One region of the Streptomyces sp. NPDC107517 genome, then DNA from elsewhere that is predicted to be linked to it. Evidence: riboswitches for the same ligand, from Rfam matches in the RefSeq annotation. Region 1 holds a riboswitch; the other holds the start of a gene.
What was found. Region 1 has a riboswitch for cobalamin ahead of nrdI (class Ib ribonucleoside-diphosphate reductase assembly flavoprotein NrdI). Riboswitches for the same ligand answer to the same signal wherever they lie in the genome.
Positions count from the first base shown of each region.

Region 2: linked by a shared signal. The riboswitch ahead of metE (5-methyltetrahydropteroyltriglutamate--homocysteine S-methyltransferase) and the one ahead of nrdI (class Ib ribonucleoside-diphosphate reductase assembly flavoprotein NrdI) in region 1 are both predicted to bind cobalamin.

Region 1 covers NZ_JBVJPM010000018.1:45,238-52,699, forward strand. Annotated here, with positions in the region: gene folP (dihydropteroate synthase) at 1-779, shown strand, start outside; gene thiI (tRNA uracil 4-sulfurtransferase ThiI) at 809-2,083, opposite strand; gene nrdF (class 1b ribonucleoside-diphosphate reductase subunit beta) at 2,088-3,107, opposite strand; gene nrdE (class 1b ribonucleoside-diphosphate reductase subunit alpha) at 3,163-5,334, opposite strand; gene nrdI (class Ib ribonucleoside-diphosphate reductase assembly flavoprotein NrdI) at 5,331-5,774, opposite strand; cobalamin riboswitch at 5,944-6,167, opposite strand; gene ACZ67T_RS32485 (hypothetical protein) at 6,232-6,579, opposite strand; gene metE (5-methyltetrahydropteroyltriglutamate--homocysteine S-methyltransferase) at 6,674-7,462, opposite strand, start outside.
Region 2 covers NZ_JBVJPM010000044.1:6,060-13,521, forward strand. Annotated here, with positions in the region: partial or broken gene ACZ67T_RS42545 (3-hydroxyacyl-CoA dehydrogenase family protein) at 324-452, shown strand; cobalamin riboswitch at 631-866, shown strand; gene metE (5-methyltetrahydropteroyltriglutamate--homocysteine S-methyltransferase) at 1,030-3,354, shown strand; gene ACZ67T_RS42555 (YcnI family protein) at 3,487-4,227, opposite strand; gene ACZ67T_RS42560 (hypothetical protein) at 4,265-4,843, opposite strand; gene ACZ67T_RS42565 (hypothetical protein) at 5,164-5,379, shown strand; gene ACZ67T_RS42570 (hypothetical protein) at 5,567-5,746, shown strand; gene ACZ67T_RS42575 (GntR family transcriptional regulator) at 5,894-6,613, shown strand; gene ACZ67T_RS42580 (ADP-ribosylglycohydrolase family protein) at 6,610-7,462, shown strand, end outside.

The DNA.
Region 1 (7,462 bases):
CGGTCGCGCACGGCCTGGAACTCGTCGCCGAGGGCGCGGATCTGATCGACGTCGGAGGGGAGTCCACGCGTCCCGGTGCCTCGCGGATCCCGCGTGAGGAGGAGCTGAGGCGCGTGCTGCCCGTGGTGCGTGGTCTGGTCGCGGGCGGAGCCCTGGTGAGCGTCGACACCATGTGTGCCTCGGTGGCGCGGGCGGCGGTGGAGGCGGGGGCCTGTCTGATCAACGACGTGAGCGGCGGTCTCGCGGATCCCGGCATGGCCGAGGTCGCCGCCCGCAGTGGTGTCCCGTTCGTGGTCATGCACTGGCGCGGCCATGCGGACGCCATGGACGGACTGGCCGACTACGCGGACGTACGGGCGGACGTCGTCCGCGAGCTGGACCGGCAGATCGACACGGTGGTGTCTGCCGGCGTCGACCCCGGGCAGATCATCGTCGACCCAGGGCTCGGATTCGCCAAGGACCGTGACGACGACTGGGAGTTGCTCGCCGGCGTCGACGAACTGGCCCGTTTGGGCTTCCCTGTCCTGGTGGGAGCCTCCCGTAAGCGGTTCCTCGGCACGCTGCTCGCCGACCCGGTGACCGGTGCGCCCCGCCCGGCCCGTGCCCGCGACACCGCAACCGCAGCGGTGTCCGCGCTGGCGGCGGCCCGAGGGGCCTGGGCCGTGCGCGTGCACGACGTGGCCGCCTCGGCGGACGCCGTACGCGTCGGCTCGGCCCTGCGCCAGGCGGAGGCGCGAGGCCACCGACGACCTCGTACGGCCGCGATGTCGGGTCACTGACGCGCGCCCGTCACCGGCGCGGCACGCGGTCATGCCGATGCCGGCGCCGGGGCGGCGCAGTGGGGCTCCTCGGGTGCCGGGTCCGCTCCGGTCTCCATCGCCTGGACGTGTTCGAGGAGCGACTCCACCACCTCGTCGAAGTCGATCCGCCTTTCCACGGCGCGCAGTTGCGGCAGCCCGGCTCGCGTGCTGACGCGCGGCGGCGCGAGCAGTTGGCAGCAGTCCTCGTCCGGCAGGACGGAGATGTCGGCGGTGCCGATCCGGCGGGCCTCGTCGATGATCTCCTGCTTGTCCCAGCCGACCAGCGGCCGCAGGATCGGCAGTGACGCCGCTTCGTCCACCGCCGCCATGTTCGCCAGGGTCTGGCTGGCCACCTGGCCGAGGCTGTCCCCGGTGACCAGGGCCTCGGCGCCCAGCCGCGGGGCGAGCGCCGACGCGGTGCGTGCCATGAGCCTGCGTTGCGCGACCACCTGCAGCCGCCCCGCCCCCGCGACGGCGAGTTGCTTCTGCGCCTTCCCGAGCGCGATCACGTGCAGCTTGCCGGGTGGCTGGTAGCGGTTGAGTTCACGGGCCAGGGCGTACGCCTTGTAGACGGACGAGGGATTGGTGTACGGCGCCCCGTTGAAGTGCACGTAGTCGACTGCGAGCCCACGGCGCATGGCCCGGTGGGCGGCGACGGGGGAGTCGTAGCCTCCGGAGAGCAGCACCAGGGCCCGCCCGCTGGAGCCGACCGGCAGGCCGGTCAGGCCCGGCAGCCGCGTCCAGGTCAGATAGGTCTCCTTGCGGTCGATCTCGATGTTCAGCAGGATCTCGGCGCGCTTGAGGTTCACCGGGATGTCCGGCAGCGCCTCCTTGATCCGTGCCCCCACGTGCGCTGCCACCTGCGACGAGGTCAGCGGGAACGACTTGTCCCGCCGCCGGGCCCGTACCGCGAAGTCACGCACGGAACCGGACGCCGCCAGCTCCTCGAGCGCGGCGACACCGGCCCGCGTCACCTCATCCAGGGTGCTGGGTACGCGCACCCCCGGTTCGATGACGTTGAACCCGACGACCCGCCCGGCGCGCTCCACCAGCGCCTCGAGGGGCACCTGCCCGTCGCTGCCCAAAACTGTGACGTTCTGCGCCGACTTGATCCAGGTGGAGCCGCCGACGCCGCGGAGCGCGACGCGCAGGTTGTCGTGCAGCCGCTCTTCGAAGCGGTCGCGATTGCGTCCCTTGAGGAAGACCTCACCGTGTTTGAGGAGGACACACCGGCTGAAGGACGCGGCAGCCCGCTGGGCGGGCACGTGGGGAGGCATGGACATGGCTTCAGAAGTCCCAATCGTCGTCGTCCGTGTCCTCGGCCTTGCCCATGACGTAGCTGGAACCGGAACCGGAGAAGAAGTCGTGGTTCTCGTCCGCAGCGGGTGACAGGGCGGCGAGGATCTCGGGGTTGACCTCGGTCTCGTCCGCGCCGAAGCGGGCCGGGTAACCGAGGTTCATCAGCGCCTTGTTGGCGTTGTATCGCACGAAGACCGCGACGTCTTCCATGAGTCCGAGTGGCTCGTACAGCTCACCCGAGTAATGCAGCTCCAACTCGTACAGCTCGTCGAGGAGTTCGTGCGTGAAGACGCGCATGGCCTCCTTCTCGGCCGCCGTGCGCTTCTCCAGGCCGCGCTGGTACTTATAGCCTGAGTAGTAGCCGTGGACCGCCTTGTCGCGCAGGATCAGACGGATCATGTCCGCGGTGTTGGTCAGCAGGGCGTGCGTGGAGAAGTGCAGCGGCAGGTAGAAGCCCGCGTACAGCAGCAGGGACGACAGCAGTGTCGAGGCGACCTTCCGCTTGAGGGGGTCGTCGCCGTAGTAGTGCTGGAGGACCGCCTTGCAGCGTTGCTGCAGGACGTCGTTGCGGACGGCCCACTCGTACGCGTCGTCGATCTCCGGGGTCGTGGACAGCGTGGAAAACACCGACGAGTAGCTGCGGGCGTGCACAGCCTGCATGAAAGCGATGTTGGTGTACACCGCCTCCTCGTGCTCGGTGCGTGCGTCCTGGATCTGCACGATCTCACCCACGGTGGCCTGCACGGTGTCGAGCATGGTCAGTCCGGTGAACACCCGCATGGTGAGGGTGCGTTCCTCGGCGCTGAGCCGCTGCTGCCAGGCGGTGATGTCGTTGGACAGCGGCACCTTCTCGGGCAGCCAGAAGTTCGCGGTCAGCCGGTTCCACACCTCCAGGTCCTTCTCGTCGGTGACCCGGTTCCAGTTGACGGGGCGCAGCCGCGCCGCCGGGTCGTGACGGTAGGAGGGGGGCGTGACCGACAGCTCGGTCAGGGAGTGGATGGTGGTCATGTGCGGGCCTTCGCAGCGTCGTTCTGAGGGCGGGCAGGTGCAGGGTGGATGGCCGTCACAGCGTGCAGGCCAGGCAGTTCTCGATCTCCGTGCCTTCCAGGGCCTCCTGGCGCAGCCGGATGTAGTAGAGCGTCTTGATGCCCTTGCGCCAGGCGTGGATCTGCGCCTTGTTGAGGTCACGGGTGGTGGCCGTGTCCCGGAAGAAGAGGGTGCAGCTCAGACCTTGGTCGACGTGCTGGGTGGCGGCAGCGTACGTGTCGATGATCTTCTCGTAGCCGATCTCGTACGCGTCCTGGAAGAAGTCCAGGTTGTCGTTGTCCATGCCGGGCGCCGGGTAGTAGACGCGGCCGAGCTTGCCCTCCTTGCGGATCTCCACCTTGGAGGCGATCGGGTGGATGGACGCCGTCGAGTCGTTGATGTAGCTGATCGAACCAGTCGGCGGCACCGCCTGGATGTACTGGTTGTAGATGCCGTGCTTCTGGACCGAACGCTTCAGCTCACGCCAGTCGTCCTGCGTGGGAAGGGGGATCCCCGCGTCGGCGAACAGGGCGCGCACCCGCTCGGTGGCCGGCTCCCACGCCTGCTCGGTGTACTTGTCGAAGTACGAGCCGTCCGCGTATCGCGTGGTCTCGAAGCCGTCGAAAGCCGTCCCCCGCTCGATGGCCAGCCGGTTGGAGGCGCGCAGGGCGTGGAACGCTACGGCATAGAAGTACATATTCGTGAAGTCGACGCCCTCCTCGCTGCCGTAGTGAATGTGCTGCGCGGCGAGGTAGCCGTGCAGGTTCATCTGGCCGAGGCCGATGGCGTGGGACAGGTCGTTGCCGTGCGCCACCGAGGGCACCGCGTCGATGTGGGACTGGTCGGAGACCGACGTCAGACCGCGCACGGCCGCCTCGACCGTCACTCCGAAGTCCGGTGAGGCCATCGCGGTGGCGATGTTCATCGAACCCAGGTTGCAGGAGATGTCCTTGCCGACGGTCTCGTAGCCGAGCGACGTGTCGTACGTGCTGGGCGTGTTGACCTGGAGGATCTCCGAGCACAGGTTGGACATGTTGATCCAGCCGGGGATCGGGTTGGCCCGGTTCACCGTGTCCTCGAACAGCAGGTACGGGTAGCCGGACTCGAACTGCAGCTCCGCGACCGTCTTGAAGAACTCGCGGGCGCTGAGCGTCGTCTTGCGGATGCGCGGGTTGGCGACCAGGTCGTCGTAGTGCTCGCTGACCGAGAGGTCGGACAGTGGCTTTCCGTACTCGCGCTCGACGTCGTACGGCGAGAACAGGTGCATGTCCTCGTTGCGCTTGGCGAGTTCGAAGGTGATGTCGGGTACGACCACCCCCAGCGACAGCGTCTTGATGCGGATCTTCTCGTCCGCGTTCTCCCGCTTGGTGTCCAGGAACCGCATGATGTCCGGGTGGTGCGCGTGCAGGTACACCGCGCCCGCGCCCTGTCGTGCGCCGAGCTGGTTGGCGTAGGAGAACGAGTCCTCCAGGAGCTTCATCACGGGCACGACGCCGGACGACTGGTTCTCGATCTTCTTGACGGGGGCCCCCTGCTCGCGCAGGTTCGTCAGGAGGAGAGCGACTCCGCCGCCGCGCTTGGAGAGTTGGAGCGCGGAGTTGATGCCGCGTCCGATGGACTCCAGGTTGTCCTCGACGCGCAACAGGAAGCAGGAGACCAGTTCGCCGCGCTGGGCCTTGCCCGCGTTCAGGAAGGTGGGCGTGGCCGGCTGGAAGCGGCCCGTCATCATCTCGTCGACGAGGCGGGAGGCCAACTCCGCGTCCCCGGCCCCCAGGTAGAGCGCGGTGGAGACGACGCGGTCCTCGTACCGCTCCAGGTAGCGGCTGCCGTCGAAGGTCTTCAGCGTGTACGACGTGTAGTACTTGAAGGCGCCGAGGAATGTGCGGAAGCGGTGTTCGTGCGCGTACGCCTGCCGGTACAGGTCCTCGATGGCGTCCCAGTCGTAGCGCTGGATCGGTTCTGCCTCGTAGTAGTCGTTCTCGGTCAGATAGGTGATCTTCTCCTTGAGGCTCGGGAAGGTCACCGTGTTCGGGTTGACGTGCTGGAGGAAGTACTGGCGGACGGCCTCACGGTCCTTGTCGAACTGGATGCGGCCGTCGCAGTCGTACATGTTCAGCATCGCGTTGAGTGCGTGGTAGTCCTTGCGCGTACCGACCGACTCGCGCTGCGCTGCGGCGGGGACCTGGCTGGTCGTGGTGGGAGCGCTCACGCCGTCTGCCCCACTAGTTCCGGTCGCCTCGTCGACGACTGTCGTGTCCAAAACTTCTCCAGCCCCTCTCGTACGGCACGGACGTCGCGTTCCGTGCCCAGCAGTTCGAATCGGTACAGCTCGGGGACCCCGCACTTCGCCGAAATGACGCGCCCGGCGAGGCAGTAGTCGGCACCGAAGTTGGTGTTGCCCGAGGCGATCACGCCCCGCAGCAGGGCGCGGTTGGCCTCGATGTTCAGGAAGCGGATCACCTGTTTGGGCACCGCGCCCGCGCGCTCGCCGCCACCGTACGTCGGCACGATCAGCACATACGGCTCGGTGACGGTCGGCATGCCCTCACGGTGGGGGCGCAGGGGGATCCGCGTCGCGGGCAGGTCCAGGCGCTCCACGAAGCGTTTGGTGTTCTCCGAGACGCTGGAGAAATACACGAGACCACTCACGGTCTCTCGCCTCCCTCTCCTCGTTCCCGTGTCGCTCTCGGCCGAGGACGGGAAGGAAGGCAGGCGGGTGCGGCCATCAGGGGGACAGGCGGGTACGACGTACCTCTGCCCCGGTCCGAGCCACAGCCACGCGGCCCTCCCTCGGGGCCTCGAAGCGCGCGCACCGCGGTCGGTGCGCGCGCCGGTGGCAGGTCTTCGGACTCGCGGGCCCGTCCTCCGGACGACGGAGGACACCTACTGGCCGTCGCTTCCCAGGCCCGGATTCACCCGGCCCAGTGCGTGTGACGGCGGTCGTTCCCGCTTACCGCTGCGGGGCAGTCCCGGTCTCTCACCGGGTTCCCTCTTGCCTCACCAGACCAACCGGCCTGGTGAACCACCAGCGAGAGCAACACTACATCTAGGCGGGATGGATTTCAGACAGGCCAGATGTTGTGTCGCGCACAAAAGTTAGGTGGCCCTAACTTGAGGGCTTTCGTCGACGTGCTCCACTGCCTCGCGCTCGCTTGGCCTCGGTGAGCGCTCGCGCGTGTCGGACGTAGTGGCGAAGCTCCGCGGCGAAGCCGTGGGCGTCGCGTACGGCCGGGTCGGTGCCGGGCACTGGAGGATCTGCCGACACCTGTTCCCGAGCTGCGTCGAGCCGCTCCAGGAAGTCGGCCACATCGCTGAGAGCTCCCCGCAGCGACTGCATGCGCGCCCCCTGCGCACCCAGCTGCCTGCGCAGGGCGAGCAGCGACTCGTACAGCTCCACCGGTACGGCGACCATCTCCTCACCGTCGATGACGACGGTCCGCGGCTCGTGTTTCACGGCAGGGCCCCCTTTTCTCGTGGCGCTCCCACTCGGGCGCAACGGTGAGGGTGCCGGGGCGTGGTGCGAGCCCCGGCACCCTCACCGCCGTGGATCAGGCCGAGCCGAGCTCCGACCGCACGGCCTTGGCCGCGGCGACCAGGTTCTCCAGGGAGGCACGGGTCTCGGGCCAGCCGCGGGTCTTCAGACCGCAGTCCGGGTTGACCCACAGCCGCTCGGCCGGGATGGCCTCAAGTCCCTTGCGCAGCAGGGCGGCGGCCTCGTCCTGGCTCGGGACGCGGGGGGAGTGGATGTCGTAGACCCCCGGGCCCGCCTCGCGCGGGTAGCCGTGCCCGGCCAGCTCGCGGGCGACCTGCATGTGCGAGCGAGCCGCTTCCAGGCTGATCACGTCGGCGTCGAGGTCGTCGATCGCCTGGACGATGTCACCGAACTCCGCGTAGCACATGTGCGTGTGGATCTGGGTCTCCGGGCGGACCCCGGCCGTCGAGAGACGGAACGCCTCGGTGGCCCAGTCCAGGTACGCGGCGTGGTCGGCGGCACGCAGCGGCAGGGTCTCGCGCAGGGCCGGTTCGTCGACCTGGATGACCGACGTGCCGTTCGCCTCCAGGTCGTTGACCTCGTCGCGGAGGGCGAGGGCGACCTGGCGGGCGGTGTCGCCGAGCGGCTGGTCGTCGCGGACGAAGGACCAGGCGAGCATGGTGACCGGGCCGGTCAGCATGCCCTTGACCGGGCGGTCGGAGAGCGACTGGGCGTACGAGGTCCAGCGCACCGTCATCGGCTCGGGCCGCGAGATGTCGCCGGCCAGGACCGGCGGGCGGACGTAGCGGGTGCCGTAGGACTGGACCCAGCCGTGCTGAGTGGCGAGGTATCCGGTGAGCTGCTC
Region 2 (7,462 bases), on a different contig from region 1:
GGCGGGTGGTGGACACCCAAGGTCCGTGGCGCTGCCTGATCGCCGGTTCGCATCCTGCCTCGCGACCCGCGATCGAGGTCCGGGCTCGCCGCCGGGCCGCCGCGCGGGATGATCGCCTGGCCGGCCATCTTCTCCTTGTTCCTCGGGTGCGGCATCGCCTGGGTCAACACATACCTGTCGTTGCACGGAGTACGTCACCTCGCTCCGGGGCCGACGGCGGCGGTGCTCTGGTGGCGGTCCTTGGGCTCACCGGGATCGCGGGGCGGGTGCGCCGGCCGCGGCTCGCCGGCCGACCGGAACGTGCGCGATGGCTACCGGGCGCGTTCAAGGAGCCGCTCTACGCGCCGCCTCCTCTGCTGCAACGCATGGTCGAGGCAGGGCTGTTGGGCCGGAGGACCGGTCGCGGCTTTCACCGCTACGACGCGCACACCGCCAAGGACCACCGGGGCTGAGAGGCAGGCCCGGGTACCGCTGCCGGGATGAGGGCCCGGCGGCGGCGAGCGGACGAGGCGGGAGACGGCGCACGGGGACCGTCTCCCGCTCCGCCCGCTGGCTGCTTTCCCCCACAGACGTGTCACACCTCACCGTCCGAAACCCGGACTCCCTGCCATCGCCCGACCGGCGACCCGTAGGGTGACCGACGCAGCTGGTTCGCCCCGTCCGCCAGACGGGAGTGTCGCAAGAGGGAACCCGGTGGGAATCCGGGACTGCCCCGCAGCGGTGAGTGGGAACGACCGCCGTCATCACGCACTGGGCCCCGACGAACGGGACCTGGGAAGCGATGGCCAGTAGGAGCCTCGTACGAGTTCCGTACGTGACGAGGCGCGCCCACGAGTCCGAAGACCTGCCATCTGCCCGTGCCCGTACGACGCGCGCGCGGACATTCCGGTGACCTCGAGGGCGGGTCGGCGTACGTACCGAGCGGACGACCGCGCCTTGCCGCGCGAGGACGTGCCGCCGGTCTGCCACTCCTTCTTGACCGCGTCGGTCTCCGGGATCCCAGGGATACGTCTCTCGAAGGAGATCTCCGTGACCACCAAGACCGCGGCCGCGGCAGCACGGGCCACCGTGTACGGCTACCCCCGCCAGGGACGGAACCGCCGGCTGAAGAAGGCGATCGAGGGCTACTGGCAGGGCCGCGTCACCGCCGACGCCCTCCGCGCCACCGCCGCCGACCTGCGCCGGATCAACTGGCAGGAGCTCGCCGACGCGGGCATCGGAGAAGTCCCCACCGGCGACTTCTCCTGCTACGACCACGTCCTCGACACCACCGTCATGGTGGGCGCGATCCCCGAGCGCCACCGCGCCGCCGTCGCCGTCGACGCCCTCGACGGGTACTTCGCCATGGCTCGCGGCACGCAGGACGTGGCGCCGCTGGAGATGACCAAGTGGTTCGACACCAACTACCACTATCTGGTACCGGAGTTGGGCCCGGACACCGCGTTCACCGCCGACTCCACCAAGCAGGTCACCGAACTCGGGGAAGCCCTCGCTCAGGGCTTGTCCGCCCGGCCGGTCCTCGTCGGCCCGGTCACGTATCTGCTGCTCGCGAAGCCCGCGCCGGGTGTCGCCGCGGACTTCGACCCGCTGACACTGCTGGACCGGTTGCTGCCCGTGTACGCCGACGTGCTCGCCGATCTGCGCGCCGCCGGCGCCGAGTGGGTGCAGCTCGACGAACCCGCCCTCGTCCAGGACCGCACTCCGGCCGAGTTGAACGCCGCCGCACGCGCCTACCGCGACCTGGGCGCCCTCACGGACCGCCCGAAGCTGCTGGTGGCCTCCTACTTCGGACGTCTGGGTGACGCCCTGCCAGTACTGGCCAAGGCACCGGTCGACGGTCTCGCCCTCGACTTCACCGAGGCCGCCGCCGCGAACCTCGACGCCCTCGCCGCAGTCGGCGGCCTGCCCGGCAAGCGCCTGGTCGCCGGTGTCGTCAACGGCCGCAACATCTGGCTCAACGACCTCGAGAAGTCCCTCAGCACGCTCGGCACCCTGCTGGGCCTTGCCGACCGGGTCGACGTCGCCGCTTCCTGCTCACTGCTCCACGTACCGCTCGACGCATCCCTCGAGCGGGACATCGAGCCCCAGATCCTGCGCTGGCTCGCCTTCGCCCGGCAGAAGACCACCGAGGTGGCCACCCTCGCCAAGGGCCTGGCCCAGGGAACCGACACCATCGCGGCCGAACTCGCGGCCAACAAGGCCGACTTGGCCTCGCGCGCCGGATCGCCGATCACCTACGACCCGGCCGTCCGCACCCGCGTCACGGCCGTCACCGACACCGACGCACGCCGCTCCCAGCCGTACGCCGAGCGGACCGCCGCCCAACGCGCCCTCCTCGGCCTGCCGCTGCTGCCGACCACCACCATCGGCTCGTTCCCCCAGACCACCGAGCTGCGCACCGCGCGTGCCGACCTGCGGGCCGGCCGAATCGACACGGCAGGCTACGAGGACCGCATCCGCGCCGAGATCCAGGACGTGATCTCCTTCCAGGAGAAGACCGGCCTGGACGTCCTGGTACATGGCGAGCCCGAGCGCAACGACATGGTGCAGTACTTCGCCGAGCAGCTCACCGGATACCTGGCCACGCAGCACGGATGGGTGCAGTCCTACGGCACCCGATACGTCCGTCCGCCGGTCCTGGCCGGCGACATCTCGCGTCCCGAGCCGATGACGGTGCGCTGGACGGCGTACGCACAGTCGCTGTCCGACCGGCCCGTCAAGGGCATGCTCACCGGCCCGGTCACCATGCTCGCCTGGTCCTTCGTCCGCGATGACCAGCCACTGGCCGACACCGCACGCCAGGTCGCCCTCGCCCTGCGCGACGAGGTGAACGACCTTGAGGCGAACGGCACTTCGGTGATCCAGGTCGACGAACCCGCCCTGCGCGAGACCCTGCCCCTGCGCGCCACCGACCACGCCGCCTACCTCTTCTGGGCCACCGAGGCATTCCGTCTCACCACCAGCGGCGTACGCCCGGACACCCAGATCCACACCCACATGTGCTACGCCGAGTTCGGCGACATCGTCCAGGCCATCGACGACCTCGACGCCGATGTCATCAGCCTGGAAGCCGCCCGCTCCCACATGCAGGTCGCCCACGAACTCGCCGAGCACGGCTACCCGCGCGAGGCAGGTCCCGGCGTGTACGACATCCACTCCCCGCGTGTCCCCAGCGCAGACGAAGCGGCGTCCCTGCTGCGTACGGGACTTGAGGCCATCCCCGCCGAGCGGCTCTGGGTCAACCCCGACTGCGGCCTGAAGACCCGCGGCTGGCCCGAGACCCGCGCCTCGCTGGAGAACCTCGTCGCAGCCGCGCGCGCAGTCCGCGAGGAGCTCAGGACGACCACGTCCTGAGCCGATCAAGTCCGGGCCGGGGCACCACGCGCCCCGGCCCGGCCCCGGCCAGGGATGTGGCCCGCGTCACGCGGACCCCGGCATATGGGCCCTGTCGGCGAAGCAGCGCCGGCAGGGCCCGCTACGCGTGCTCTACTCGGCGCGGGATCCGGTGGCGCGGCTGCGCAGGACGGCGAACACCGCCGCCGCCAGCCCCAGCACGCCCACGACCAGCCCGGCGACACCGAGCCCACGTGCGGTCGAGTCACTGCTCGACGCGGTCGACTCAGTACGCGCGGAACTCTTCGCGCTCGCCGACGGGGTGACCGCCGTGCCGCCGTCCTCGTCCGCGCCCTTGGCGGTCAGCTTGAGCACAGGCGCGGGGTTCTCCGGCTCCTCCCCGCCGGACGCGTCCTCGATCCAACGGACGGTCTTGCCGTCGGAGTAGGTCTGCAGGGTCTTGAAGGTCAGCTGGTCGGTGTCGTCCGACAGCTGGCCGAAGGCGACATTGAAGTCCTGGTACTGCCCGGCACCGATCTTTCCGCCGGTCCAGGTGATCTCGGAGACGGCGTCGGTGATGGTGCCGTCGTCGGTCTTGACGGGTGTCTTGAGCTTGGTGCTGGTCACCTTGGCCGTCCAGCCGTCCTGCGGGGTGACGAGAACGCCGAGGACGGGGTGGTCGGTGGGCAGGAAGACCTGCACCTTGGTGGTGGAGGCGGCGCCCTCCTCGTTGGGCACGCGGAAGGTCAGGACGCCGTCGGTGGCGCCCTTGGCGTAGCTTTCGGGGTGGACGGTGACGTGCGCGGAGGCGATGCCCGCGGCGGCCAGGACTCCGGCGGCCGCCAGGGCGGTCACGGCGCCGGCTCGGCGCAGGGCGGTACGTGCTCGGAACATGGGTGAGTGGATCTCCGTACTGGAAGGGATGTCGCGGTCAGATGGCGTACGACGCCCCTGTCGGCGGCCCCCGCCGGTGCACGGCGTACCGCAGGCGCACACCCCTCAATGACCAGGATTCCGCGCGGGGCCGAGGTCCCGGCAGCAGAGTGTCCGGCACTCCTCCAACGGCCTGCCACCAGGCGACGAGCCCCGGCACGAACTCGATCGCCCACCGCAACAGCGACCACAGTGCGGCCTCGCTCCTCCGCAACCACCACGTCAGGACGGAAGCCGCCCCCACGTGGACAGCGGTGGCGTGCGGTGTCAACGCATGGGCATGGGCGGTCATCCGCATGCCGTGCATGACCATCGCGGCGTGAGGCGGCCGGACAGCGTGGAAGACGACGTGCAGTGCGCTCTGAGCAGCGAGCGTCACGGCGCCTATGCCAGCCAGCGACCGCTCCCGGCCGCCCAGCAGACAGCCGGCCACGAAGACCGGGCCGCCTGCGGCAACCTGAACCCACACCGACGGCGCCTCACCCGTTGCCAGCGCGTGCCCTCCGGCAGCGAGGAGTACGCACAGCACCGCGAACACCGCCGCGCGCACGCTCCGAACCCCCAGAGACACCCTCATCGCACCGGATGCTCCCACACGGCCAGAGGATCTATCCCGCCGCCCGCGCATACACCACCGCCCGCGAATCACCCCGACCGCACCTGCCTCCTCCTTACGAGTCGGACGCAAGGACCGTTCAGTTCCCGGCCCTCCGGATGAAATCGAGGCACCTGGAGCACCGCCGGAGCAGGGGCGCACATCAGCCATCCACCTCGCCCCCACACGCGACAGGAGCGTGCATCCGCGCCGTCCACGCCGGGTATCCCCCGTACAGTCCCCGCGACCGCCGGTCTCGGACACCGACGCGCGCGATCCCACGCCCACGGAGGTACAGCGGCATGACCGACATCAGCGGACTGCAGCCTGTCGCCACGTTCTGCGGCAAATGCGACTGCGGCTGCCCCCAGCTCTTCGTCGACCCCAACGCCCCCGCCGAACGACGGATCATCCTGACCGACGACTTCGGCCAGCGTGTCCAGATGAGCTTCGACCAATTCTCCAACCTGGTCGAGGACGCCAAGGCAGGGAAGCTGGACGGCATCGCCCTGCCCTGAGATGTACGTGTAAGGCGCACGACGTGTGCGGCGGGCCGGAAAGCGTCCAGGCTTCCCGGCCCTGCCCTTGCCGAAAACTCATCCGTCCTGGTGGGAGCCAGTGTGCGGAGTCTGGAGCGCGGCAACTGTGGCTGATGGCACAGGCGCCCTCGCCCCGCTGACGAGAGCCGCGGCATGATGATCCACCATGCCGCTGCGACTGGCCTACCTGAGTGTGGCGAGCACATTCGCGATGCTGCGCCTGATGCCGATGAACGATCGGGCGTTCATGGCGGCGCCGCTGCACCGGCTTCCGCAAGATGTGCTGCGCACGCTGCGCCGGATCCGGGTCCTGGGCGCGACCGCCACCCGACCGCCTCCTGGGTGACGCGGGCAGCTGATCACTCGGCAACACTCCAGCTCAAGGGGTGTGAAGCAGTTTGAAGCACCACGCCTTGACGTGCCCGGAGCGGCCGATCGAATCCACATCGGGCAGGTCTAGACACGTCGGCTTCTTTACATCTACCTTCTAGACATGCCTGGACAGGTTCATAAACATCATCGCGTCGCCCGGGACCTCGCAGACGAGATCCGTGCAGGTGTGCACGCCGACGGCACCAAGCTGCCCGGCGAACACGCCCTGCGGGAGCGATTCGGGGTCAGCCGGACGACCGTGCGGCAGGCCCTCGGGGTCCTGGGCGAGCAAGGGCTCATCGAGACGCACCCCGGAATCGGTTCGATCGTCACCTTCGACGGCACCCCGCTCGACCAGCGGCTCGGCTGGACCCGGGCCCTCGCCGATCGAGGCACCGAACTCAGCACCCACGTCCTGCGGTTCGAGCGGATCAAGGATGCGGCCCTGGCCGCCGAACTCGGCCTGGAGAGCGACGAGTTCACGGCCCTTGACCGGGTACGGCGACTGCCGGACGGACACGGTGTCTCCCTGGAGTTCAGCCGGGTGCCCGCCGTGGGCGAGCTCGCCGGCCTGGCCGAGCGCGGCCTGGACGGGAACTCGCTGAGCCGCACGCTCACCGCGGCGGGCCGGATCCCGGACTCCGCTGAGGCACAAATAGGCGTCGCGGGACTGGCGGACGCCGATGCCTCGTCCCTGCACCGCTCCCCCGGCGAGTCCTTCCTCCGCGTCGCCCAGGTGTTTCGCGACGCGGACGGGGGGGTGGTCGAGCAGGTGACGAGCCTGCTGGATCCCGCCCGGTTCCAACTGCACGTACGTACCGACCGAGGAGGCCACCTGTGACCGACACCCCTGAGTTCGACCGCGCCCTCGGGGCCTTCTACGGCCTCGCGCTCGGGGACGCCCTCGGCATGCCGACCCAGGTCATGTCGCGCGCCGACGTCGTTCGCGTCTACGGCACACTGCGCGGCTTCGAATCCGCGCAGCCCGACAACCCGGTCAGCGCAGGGATGCCCGCCGGGTCCGTCACCGACGACACGGACCAGGCGGTCATCGTGGCGCGACTGCTCGTCGAGGGCGGCGGGCACGTCGACCCGCTGCGGTTCGCCGAGGAACTCCTTTCCTGGGAGAAGGAGATGAAGGCCAAGGGGTCGTTCGACCTGCTCGGCCCGTCGACAAAGGCGGCGCTCGACTCCGTGGCCCGCGGCACGGACCCCAAGGAGGCCGGGAAGTACGGCACCACGAACGGTGCCGCGATGCGGGTCACCCCGGTCGGCATCGCCTTCGCCTGCGCTCCCGACACCGAGCGGTTCCTCGACCGGGTCGTCGAGTCCTGCCAGGTCACGCACGACACCACCGTCGGCATCGCGGGCGCGGCGGCGGTCGCGGCCGCGGTCTCCACCGGCGTCGCGGGTGGCAGTCTCGACGACGCCTTCGACGCCGCGATCAGCCTGTCCGCGGCCGGCGCCCGGCGCGGGCACTGGATCGCGGGCGCCAGCATCTCGGCGCGGATCGGCTGGGCGCGCGACCTGGTCGTCGGCCTCGACCAGGACGCGGCTCTCGACCGGATCGACGCGCTCATCGGCACCAGCGTCGCCAGCCAGGAGTCGGTGCCCGCCGCCTTCGCGGTGCTCGCGCTGGCCGACGGCGACCCGTGGCGCTCCGCACTCCTCGCGGCGAATCTCGGCGGCG